Regions from separate parts of the Bacillus sp. NPDC094064 genome, predicted to be linked through region 3. Evidence: riboswitches for the same ligand, from Rfam matches in the RefSeq annotation. Region 3 holds a riboswitch; each other region holds the start of a gene.
The links. Region 3 has a riboswitch for S-adenosylmethionine ahead of ACQKNI_RS22990 (bifunctional O-acetylhomoserine aminocarboxypropyltransferase/cysteine synthase). Riboswitches for the same ligand answer to the same signal wherever they lie in the genome.

Region 1 (3,135 bases), on a different contig from region 3:
AAGCATCGTACCGTTCGGATAATACGTCTGTCCGCCTTGGCTATGTTGCATACCCGCAATGGAAATCTTCTCTCCTGAAACCTTTGCATCTTGCACTAATTTTATTAACGAATGTTCATCCGTAGCACTTTCAACACGTTTTATTTTTGTCGGAAGCAATTTACCTACATCACTCATAATAGGATGATCGAGTTGTTTTTTATACGTCTGTATAGACGCTGTTAACAACACCGTATACGCTATAATGACAACTACTATCTTTCTTTTTTTCAAATGGCACTCTCCTCTTCTAACATTCTTCCTCTTCATATTGTACCTATTTTCCTAAGAAGAAAGTATTAACAAAAAAGAGAGAGCCCACTTATTTCAGGTCCCTCCCTCATCAAGACTATCACTTTGCTGCTGGCAATTGTATTGGCTCAAACTTTATTCCTCTCATAACAACATGTTTCAAGAAATACTTAAATATGATGTAAAGAAAACAACTAATTTCAGGAGGTCATTATGAAAGCTATTATTTGCACAAAGTATGGACCACCTAATGTTCTCCAGCTTCAAAATATAGAAAAGCCTAAACCTAAAAAGAATGAAGTATTAGTTAAAATTCACGCAACAAGTGTAACGACTGGAGATTGTAGAATACGTGGCTTTAATAGCCCCCTCTTATTTTGGGTTCCTATGCGGATTATATTGGGTTTCAGAAAACCTAGAAAACCTATACTCGGCGTAGAATTATCCGGGGAAATCGAAGAAGTAGGAACGGATGTAACTCTATTTAAAAAAGGAGACCAAGTTTTTGCATTAACAGAGCTTAATGTTGGTGGTTATGCAGAATATACATGTGTACATGAAAGTGGATTAGTAGCATTAAAACCTACCAATGTGACGTATGAAGAAGCCGCAGTTATTCCCTTTGGCGGAACTTCGGCATTACACTTCCTAAGAAAGGCCCGTATAAAAAGAGGGCAAAAAGTGCTCATATACGGCGCATCTGGATCCGTAGGAACAGCTGCCGTACAACTTGCTAAATATTTCGGCGCAACCGTTACGGCTGTTTGTAGCAATTCAAATTTTGAACTAGTGCAATCTTTAGGGGCTGATAAAGTAATCGATTATACGAAAGAAGATTTTACGAAGCAGGGTGAATACTATGATATTATATTTGATGCTGTTGGAAAACATAAAAGATCCCTTGGAAAAAAAGCATTAACGCCTACTGGTGTATATGTATCTGTTAATGGCATGATGGCAAAGGTAAGTAAAGAAGATATGTTTCTACTAAAAAAACTAACTGAAACAGAAAATTTAAAGCCTGTTATTGATAGAACTTATCCGTTAGAAGACATTTCAGAGGCCCATATGTACGTAGAAACAGGGCGCAAAAAAGGAAACGTTTCGATTACCTTAAAATAAAATATATTCTGAAAATATTGTTGACAATTCTTTTTGTAAGATTTACTATTAGTACCATATTAAAAAACTACATACACATACTCTTATCAAGAGTGGCGGAGGGACTGGCCCGATGATGCCCGGCAACCGAGCTTATAACGTATAAGCTAAGGTGCTAATTCCTGCAAAACGAGTTTTCGTTTTGGAAGATAAGAGAGGAACCTATTTTGTCTATTCGGCACCTCTCTTATTTTGAGAGGTGCTTTTTATTTTGGAATGTATATTAAGGGGGAATTATAGATGAAGAAAGTATTACTAAGCATTGTAAGCGGAGCAGTACTATTATTAGGCGCATGTAGCGCCAGCTCAGATAAAGAAGTTAAGGCATTAGATGAGAAAAAGATTACTGTCGGTGTAACAGGCGGACCACATGAACAAATTTTTGAAAAGGTAAAAGAAGTTGCAGCAAAAGATGGTCTCGAAATTGATGTAAAAGTATTTAATGATTATGTAGCACCGAACGTATCTTTAGATGAAAAAAGCCTTGATGTAAATAGCTATCAAACGAAATCGTATTTAGATGTATTTAAAGCCGAACGCAACATGAAATTAACGGAAGTATTTTCAACAGTAACATTCCCTATGGGTGTATATTCTAAAAGCTTAAAAGATATAAAGGAATTAAAAGAGGGCGACGCAATTGCTGTACCAAACGATCCGACGAATGAACTTCGAGCTTTGAAACTGTTCGAAAAAGCAGGGGTTTTAAAGGTTGATCCAAAGGCTACAGAAAAGGCAACTGCGAAAGATGTAATTGAAAATCCAAAAAAATTAAAAATTGTTGAATTAGAGGCATCTCAATTACCAACACAACTAAGCGAAGTGAAAGCAGCTGCAATCAATACAAACTTTGCATTAGGTGCAAAATTAAGTCCAGCGAAAGACTCTATTTTCCGCGAGGGGAAAGATTCACCGTATGTGAACTGGGTCGTTGTTCGTACTGAAAATAAAGATGATGCTGTCGTAAACAAATTAAAGAAAGCTTATCAATCTAAAGAAGTAAAAGAATTTATCGAGAAAAAATTTGATGGTTCTGTTTTACCGTCTTGGTAGGAGCTGACTATAATGATCGAATTAAAAAATATTTCCAAAGTATTTTCAACAAAAAAAGGGAATGTCGAAGCTCTTAAATCAACTTCTCTTAAAGTGGCAAAAGGCGAAGTATTTGGAATCATCGGCTATAGCGGCGCTGGTAAAAGTACATTAATTCGCTGTGTAAATTTATTAGAAAAGCCAACGACAGGACATATCATTGTTAACAATCAAGACTTAACAACTTTATCGACAAAAGAACTAGCAAAAGCGAGACAAAAAATCGGGATGATTTTTCAAGGATTCAATTTACTTAAAACTGTTACCGTTTATGAAAATATCGCATTACCGTTACGCCTTGCTGGTATTCCAAAAGCGGAAATTGAAAAAAGAGTAGAAAAGTATTTACGCATTGTCGATCTTTTTAATCGAAAAGATGCATATCCAAGTGAGCTTTCTGGCGGTCAAAAACAGCGTGTTGCGATTGCTCGTGCACTCTCACATGAACCTGAAGTTTTATTAAGTGATGAAGCAACGAGCGCATTAGATCCAGAAACAACCGATTCTATCCTTGATTTGCTATTAAAGATTAACGAAGAAATTGGAATTACGATTTTACTCATTACACATGAAATGAATGTCATCCAGCGT
Region 2 (3,135 bases), on a different contig from region 3:
AACTAATAATCAGTGGGTGATGAACAAAACCCCCACTGATTAAAGTTTCACTTTATTTTTCGATTTTTGCCCATTTGAAGTTTAATTGACCTGCAAAGTCTACTTGCACAATTCCTTTCACATAAGAACGTTCTAAATAAGATTCACCTTTTTGGTAAAGAGGAGCGATAACAGAGTCTTTAAATAATATTTTTTCGGATGCTAGTAATGCATCAAAGCGTGCTTTTTCATCACCAGCTAAAGTCGTTTTTACTTTTTCAATTGTGTCATCGAATTCTTTATTAGAGTAGTGATCTAAGTTATAAGGGTTGTTCGTTGTAAATAGTTCAAGGAATGTAATTGGGTCCGCAAAGTCAGGGCTCCAACCGTCAATTCCAATTTCGTAGTCACCTTTTAATAAAAGTGAAACTTGTTGCTTACGCGGTTGCGGTTTTATATTTACTGTTAATCCATCTAAATTCTTTTCAAGCTGTCCTTTTAGGAACTCACCAGTTTTCTTCTCAAGGTCACCATCACTTGTTAATAATTCTAACGTTATTTTTTCAGATCCAAGTTCTTGTTTTGCCTTTTTCCATAATTCTTGTGCCGATTTTGTATCAACCTTTGTTAAATCGCCGTTTGCAACGCGGAAGTCTGTTCCGTCAGGTCCTTTTGCAAAGTTTTTTGGTACGAGACCAAAGGTTGGTGTAGAGCCATCATTTAATAATGTATTTACAAAGGATTTTCTATCAATAGTTTGATCAATTGCTTGGCGTGCAGAAACGTTTTGTAGCACTTTGTTTTGTTGATTCATACGTAAAAATTGTACGCCTACGTTCGGACGTTCTTTGAAGTTAGCATCCTTTTTATATTTATCCACGAAATCAGATGTTAGTTTGATACGGTCTAATTGTTTGGACTCAAATAAGTTCACTTCTGTTGATTTTTCTTTTACGACATTAAAATTGATTTCTTCCAGTTTGACATTATCTTTATCCCAATAGGTAGAGTTTTTCTTGAATTTAAAGCTTTGTTCGTGCTTCCAATCGCTTAGTGTAAAAGCTCCGTTGTACAAGAGTGTATTATCTTCTAAAGCGTACTTATCACCTTGTGCTTTAAAGAATTCCTCGTTAATTGGTAGAAATGTTGGGAACGCTGTTAAGCTAATAAAATACGGAACAGGACGCTCTAATTCTACCTCAAACGTATGGTCATCAATTGCTTTTACACCAAGTTGTTCGGCTGGAAGTTCTTTGTTGTTAATTTTTGTTGCGTTTTTAATATCAAAGAATAGAAATGCATATTCAGAGGCTGTTGTTGGATCGACAGCTCTTTGCCAAGCGAAGACAAAATCTTTCGCGGTAACAGGAGTGCCGTTTGACCATTTTGAATCTCGTAAATGGAATGTGTATTTCGTTTTATCGCCACTTACTTCATGAGATTTTGCAACACCAGGAACAGGTTTATTACCTTCACCAAGATTATACAAACCTTCAAATACGTTTCTCATTACTTGGCCAGAATCAGTATCTGTAGCACGAGCTGTATCCATTGTTCGTATTTCAGTAGGGGAAGATAAGTTTAAAACTTGTTTACTAGGTGCCTCGTCTTTTGCATTTGCTCCGCTTGCTTCGTTTTTATAACTACCGCAACCAGTTAATAAAATACTTACTCCTACAACTGATGCAATACCGGGTACAAACTTCTTTTTCATTTGATTTTCCTCCTAAATAATTAATAAGTTTGGATGATGATGAGGGAAATGAAAAACAAAAAATCCCTCTTTTCAGATCGAGAAAGAGGGATTTTTACGTACAAGTTATGCACCCGTATATAAACGAAGTCCCTCATTCTATCTTTCAAGCATAAAGCTTGCAGGAAGTGGCACAGTATTCAAAATGAACCTGCTGCCGAGGTTTCAAAGGGCCAGTCCCTCCACCTCTCTTGATACAATGAGTAAACGAATAAATTTTATTAATTTTTGTGTTTCTTTGATAATTCAAAATCTTACACCTCGGATAATAAAGTGTCAACCTAATGAAATATAGTTTAAATTTTCAGTTTTCTTTAACAGAAAAACCACTGCATATGGCAGTGGTTTTTCTACTAGAAGTTAAAGTTATCTGGATCTGGACCAACGCGATGATTTTCATTTAAAGCTTGAATTGCTTTCATATCATCAGTACTTAATTCAAAATCGAATATATTTGCATTTTCAATAATGCGATGTTCTTTAATTGATTTAGGAATTGTTACAACTTCATTTTGTAAATCCCAACGTAAAATAATTTGTGCAGTTGATTTATTATATTTTGTCGCAATTTCTTGTAATGTTGGGTTATCCAGTAGTTGTCCTTGCATTAATGGTGACCAAGCTTCAAGCTGGATGTTATGTTCTTTACAGAAAGTGTGTAATTCTTCTTGAGCTAAACGTGGGTGGTATTCTACTTGGTTGACCATTGGTTTAATTTCAGCGATTTCAAATACATCTTGCAAATGATGAATGTGGAAATTACTCACACCGATAGCGCGAACACGGCCATCTTTATAAAGCTTTTCTAATGCTTTCCATGATTCAGTATATTTCCCTTTTACAGGCCAATGTACTAAATATAAATCTAAATATTCTAGACCTAATTTTTCTAATGTAGTTTCAAATGCTTGAAGTGTTGTTTCATAGCCTTGATCGCTATTCCACACTTTTGATGTAATGAATAATTCTTCACGTGAAACACCTGATTCACGAATCGCTTGTCCAACGCCTTCTTCGTTTTGATAGATTGCTGCAGTATCGATGCTGCGGTATCCATTTTTAATAGCTGCTTTTACAGAATCAATTACTTCTGAACCATCTTCTACTTTAAAAACGCCTAAACCGAACCAAGGCATTTTCACACCATTATGAAGTGTTGTATAGTCTTTTAAACTTGTTAAACTCATATTATTTCCCCCTAGCTTTTTTATTTGTTGCTTCAACTGCTTGTTGGATTGCCTCCGAAAAATTATATTCATATAAAGTTTTGAGCCCTTCAGCTGTGGAACCACCTGGTGTTGTTACTTGTTCGCGGAGGTTAGCTGGATCTTGTGTTTGTTCAAGCATAGAAGCAGAGCCAGAAATCATTTGAATGACAAGGTGTTTTGCAGTTGCTTCATCGA
Region 3 (3,135 bases):
AAAGGATGGATGATTTTCTCTAGTGTAAATTCTACTTTGAAATACAAGAAACCAACGAGAGCACCGATGCAAGTAAGAGGGAGAAAGGCGATCCATTCATTGATTGAAAGGGATCCTTCCCCAAAATCAACAATAAAGGATCCACGATTATCGAGTTTACTAAGCAATAAATAAACGGAAAAACCAGCAAAAGTAGTAGTTAAATATACAATTGCTTTCTTTCTTTTAGAAAACCCGGCAATTTGTTCACCCTCATTTTCATTCGGAGCTAAATAACCGAATAATGGTGCATTAAAAATGACGCTTAAAGTAGCACCAATTCCAACTTCTGTTAGTTCGTTCATTCCCTTTAAAGCGAAGTTAAAGCGATCCCCTACCCATGTACAAAGTCCGCCGATAATTCCGACAAGTGCTGCCTCTGGACCGAGGCTAGCTCCAAATATTAAAACAATAAGCGCAGTTAAAGTAGCTTTATGTACAAAACGGTATTCAATTCTACCTGTTTTTTTATATTCCCCCATTACTTCTGGCATGAGACGTGGATATGTACCGAAGTATTTTTGTGTTAAACCAACGAGGATACCACCGATGATTGTTACACAAAGAGTGTAATAAGGGGGAGAAGAGAAAATGTTAGGTAAATATCCCCAAATAAAGTGGATTCCGATATTTAGCGTAACTAAAAATAACCAAACTGTAGCCCCTACTATAGAGCCTAAAAGAATGCCATATAGAGCGAGTATATAGTGCATGTCCTTTTTATTTGTCATGTTATACCTCCGTTATGTAAGTTGTAATAGAGAAAGGATTATATATGCTAGTGTGAAATGAATGGAATATATATAGTATCTTTGTGAGAGGTTGGCTTATTCAACATATATATTGGGATTTCATTAGAGCTTGGGTCCTATAAGTTAAACCACTTATTTAATTCTATATATTGATTGGGATTTTTTAAAGGTCTTTTTTGAATAAATATGGAATATACTTCTTTTGTTGTTTTATATGGAAATGTTGACGTTTATTTTAGAACATTCAGAAAAACAGATTGACATTAGGAAATTATTGCTATAAAATCAACGGTAATTGCATAGTCTTATCAAGAAAAGGTGGAGGGACAGGCCCGATGAAACCTTGGCAACAGCCGAATAACGGAATTGTGCCAAATCCTGCAGGTAATAGCCCTGAGAGATAAGAAAGAGATTTTAGAGCGTGTTTTCAAACTGCTTCTTTCTTATTTAGGAAAGGAGCAGTTTTTTATTTTGCATAAAAAGGAAGGAGAATGAGAGATGGGAGAATCATGGGGAAAGGGAACAATTTGTGTGCAAGGTGGCTATACGCCAAAGAATGGTGAGCCACGCGTTCTACCGCTTTATCAAAGTACAACGTATAAATACGATACGTCGGATGATTTAGCGGCATTATTTAACTTAGAGGCAGAGGGCTATATTTATACACGTATTGGGAATCCCACACTAGCTGCATTTGAACAAAAGTTATCAGATTTAGAAGGCGGTGTAGGAGCTGTTGCAACTGCCTCTGGGCAAGCGGCAATTATGCTCGCAGTTTTAAATATTTGTAGTAGTGGAGATCATCTTCTTTGTTCTTCAACAGTTTACGGGGGAACGTTTAATTTATTTGGAGTAAGTTTACGTAAGCTGGGCATTGATGTTACGTTCTTTAATCCAAATTTAACAGCTGACGAAATTGTAGCACTTGCTAACAATAAGACGAAACTCGTCTACGCAGAATCATTAGGAAATCCAGCAATGAACGTTTTGAATTTTAAAGAGTTTTCAGATGCAGCTAAAGAGTTGGAGGTACCTTTTATCGTTGATAATACATTAGCGACTCCGTATTTATGCCAAGCGTTTGAACATGGAGCAAATATTATCGTTCATTCTACGACGAAATATATTGATGGGCATGCAAGCTCTTTAGGTGGCATTGTTATTGATGGAGGAAACTTTGATTGGACAAATGGAAAATATCCTGAGCTTGTTGAACCAGATCCAAGTTATCACGGCGTAAGTTACGTTCAAAATTTTGGAGCAGCAGCTTATATTGTAAAAGCACGTGTTCAATTACTAAGAGACTACGGAAACTGTATGAGCCCATTCAATGCGTATATTAGCAATATTGGCTTAGAAACATTGCATTTACGCATGGAGCGTCATAGTGAGAATGCTCTAGCAGTTGCTAAGTGGCTTGCTAACCATGAGCGTATTGAATGGGTAAATTATCCGGGACTAGATAGTAATGAAAACTATTCATTAGCACAAAAATATTTGAAAAAAGGTGCTAGTGGTGTTTTAACTTTCGGTATTAAAGGTGGGGTAGAAGCGGCAAAAGAATTTATCGCAAATGTGAAACTAGCAACCCTCGTAACGCATGTAGCTGATGCACGAACTTGCGTTATACATCCTGCTAGTACGACGCATAGACAATTAAGTGCGGAAGATCAACGTTTGGCCGGTGTTACATCGGATTTAATTCGTTTATCGGTTGGCATAGAAGATGCTTCTGATATTATTGCCGATTTAGAAACAGCATTAATCGGAGGCAAACAACATGCCAATCATAATTGATAAAGATTTACCAGCTCGCAAAGTGTTGCAAAAAGAAAATATATTTGTGATGACGAAGGAGCGGGCAGAAACACAAGATATACGTGCCTTGAAAATTGCTATATTAAATTTAATGCCTACAAAGCAAGAAACAGAGGCGCAATTACTTCGTTTAATTGGAAATACACCGTTGCAATTAGATGTTCATTTACTCCATATGGAATCGCACCTATCTCGTAATGTTGCGCAAGAGCATTTAACAAGCTTTTATAAAACATTTCGTGATATTGAAAATGAAAAGTTTGATGGGCTCATTATTACGGGAGCGCCAGTTGAGACCCTTTCCTTTGAGGAAGTAGATTATTGGGAAGAGCTTAAACGTATTATGGAGTATTCAAAAGTGAATGTAACATCCACGCTTCATATTTGCTGGGGAGCACAAGCTGGTTTGTATCATCATTATGGTGTCCCGAAGTATCCTCTTAAGGAAAAAATGTTCGGGGTATTTGAACATGAAGTCTGTGAGCAACATGTGAAACTGTTACAAGGCTTTGATGAGTTATTTTTT

Region 1: linked by a shared signal. The riboswitch ahead of ACQKNI_RS24865 (MetQ/NlpA family ABC transporter substrate-binding protein) and the one ahead of ACQKNI_RS22990 (bifunctional O-acetylhomoserine aminocarboxypropyltransferase/cysteine synthase) in region 3 are both predicted to bind S-adenosylmethionine.
Region 2: linked by a shared signal. The riboswitch ahead of ACQKNI_RS24810 (peptide ABC transporter substrate-binding protein) and the one ahead of ACQKNI_RS22990 (bifunctional O-acetylhomoserine aminocarboxypropyltransferase/cysteine synthase) in region 3 are both predicted to bind S-adenosylmethionine.

What each region holds. Positions count from the first base shown of each region.
Region 1 is NZ_JBNNUI010000015.1:63,029-66,163, forward strand. Features, by position in the region: gene ACQKNI_RS24855 (FAD-binding oxidoreductase) at 1-273, opposite strand, end outside; gene ACQKNI_RS24860 (NAD(P)-dependent alcohol dehydrogenase) at 505-1,413, shown strand; SAM riboswitch class I at 1,494-1,608, shown strand; gene ACQKNI_RS24865 (MetQ/NlpA family ABC transporter substrate-binding protein) at 1,693-2,505, shown strand; gene ACQKNI_RS24870 (methionine ABC transporter ATP-binding protein) at 2,518-3,135, shown strand, end outside.
Region 2 is NZ_JBNNUI010000015.1:50,721-53,855, reverse strand. Features, by position in the region: gene ACQKNI_RS24810 (peptide ABC transporter substrate-binding protein) at 53-1,693, opposite strand; SAM riboswitch class I at 1,829-1,933, opposite strand; gene ACQKNI_RS24805 (aldo/keto reductase) at 2,086-2,919, opposite strand; gene proC (pyrroline-5-carboxylate reductase) at 2,921-3,135, opposite strand, start outside.
Region 3 is NZ_JBNNUI010000012.1:101,429-104,563, forward strand. Features, by position in the region: gene ACQKNI_RS22985 (chloride channel protein) at 1-770, opposite strand, end outside; SAM riboswitch class I at 1,094-1,198, shown strand; gene ACQKNI_RS22990 (bifunctional O-acetylhomoserine aminocarboxypropyltransferase/cysteine synthase) at 1,290-2,588, shown strand; gene metA (homoserine O-acetyltransferase MetA) at 2,572-3,135, shown strand, end outside.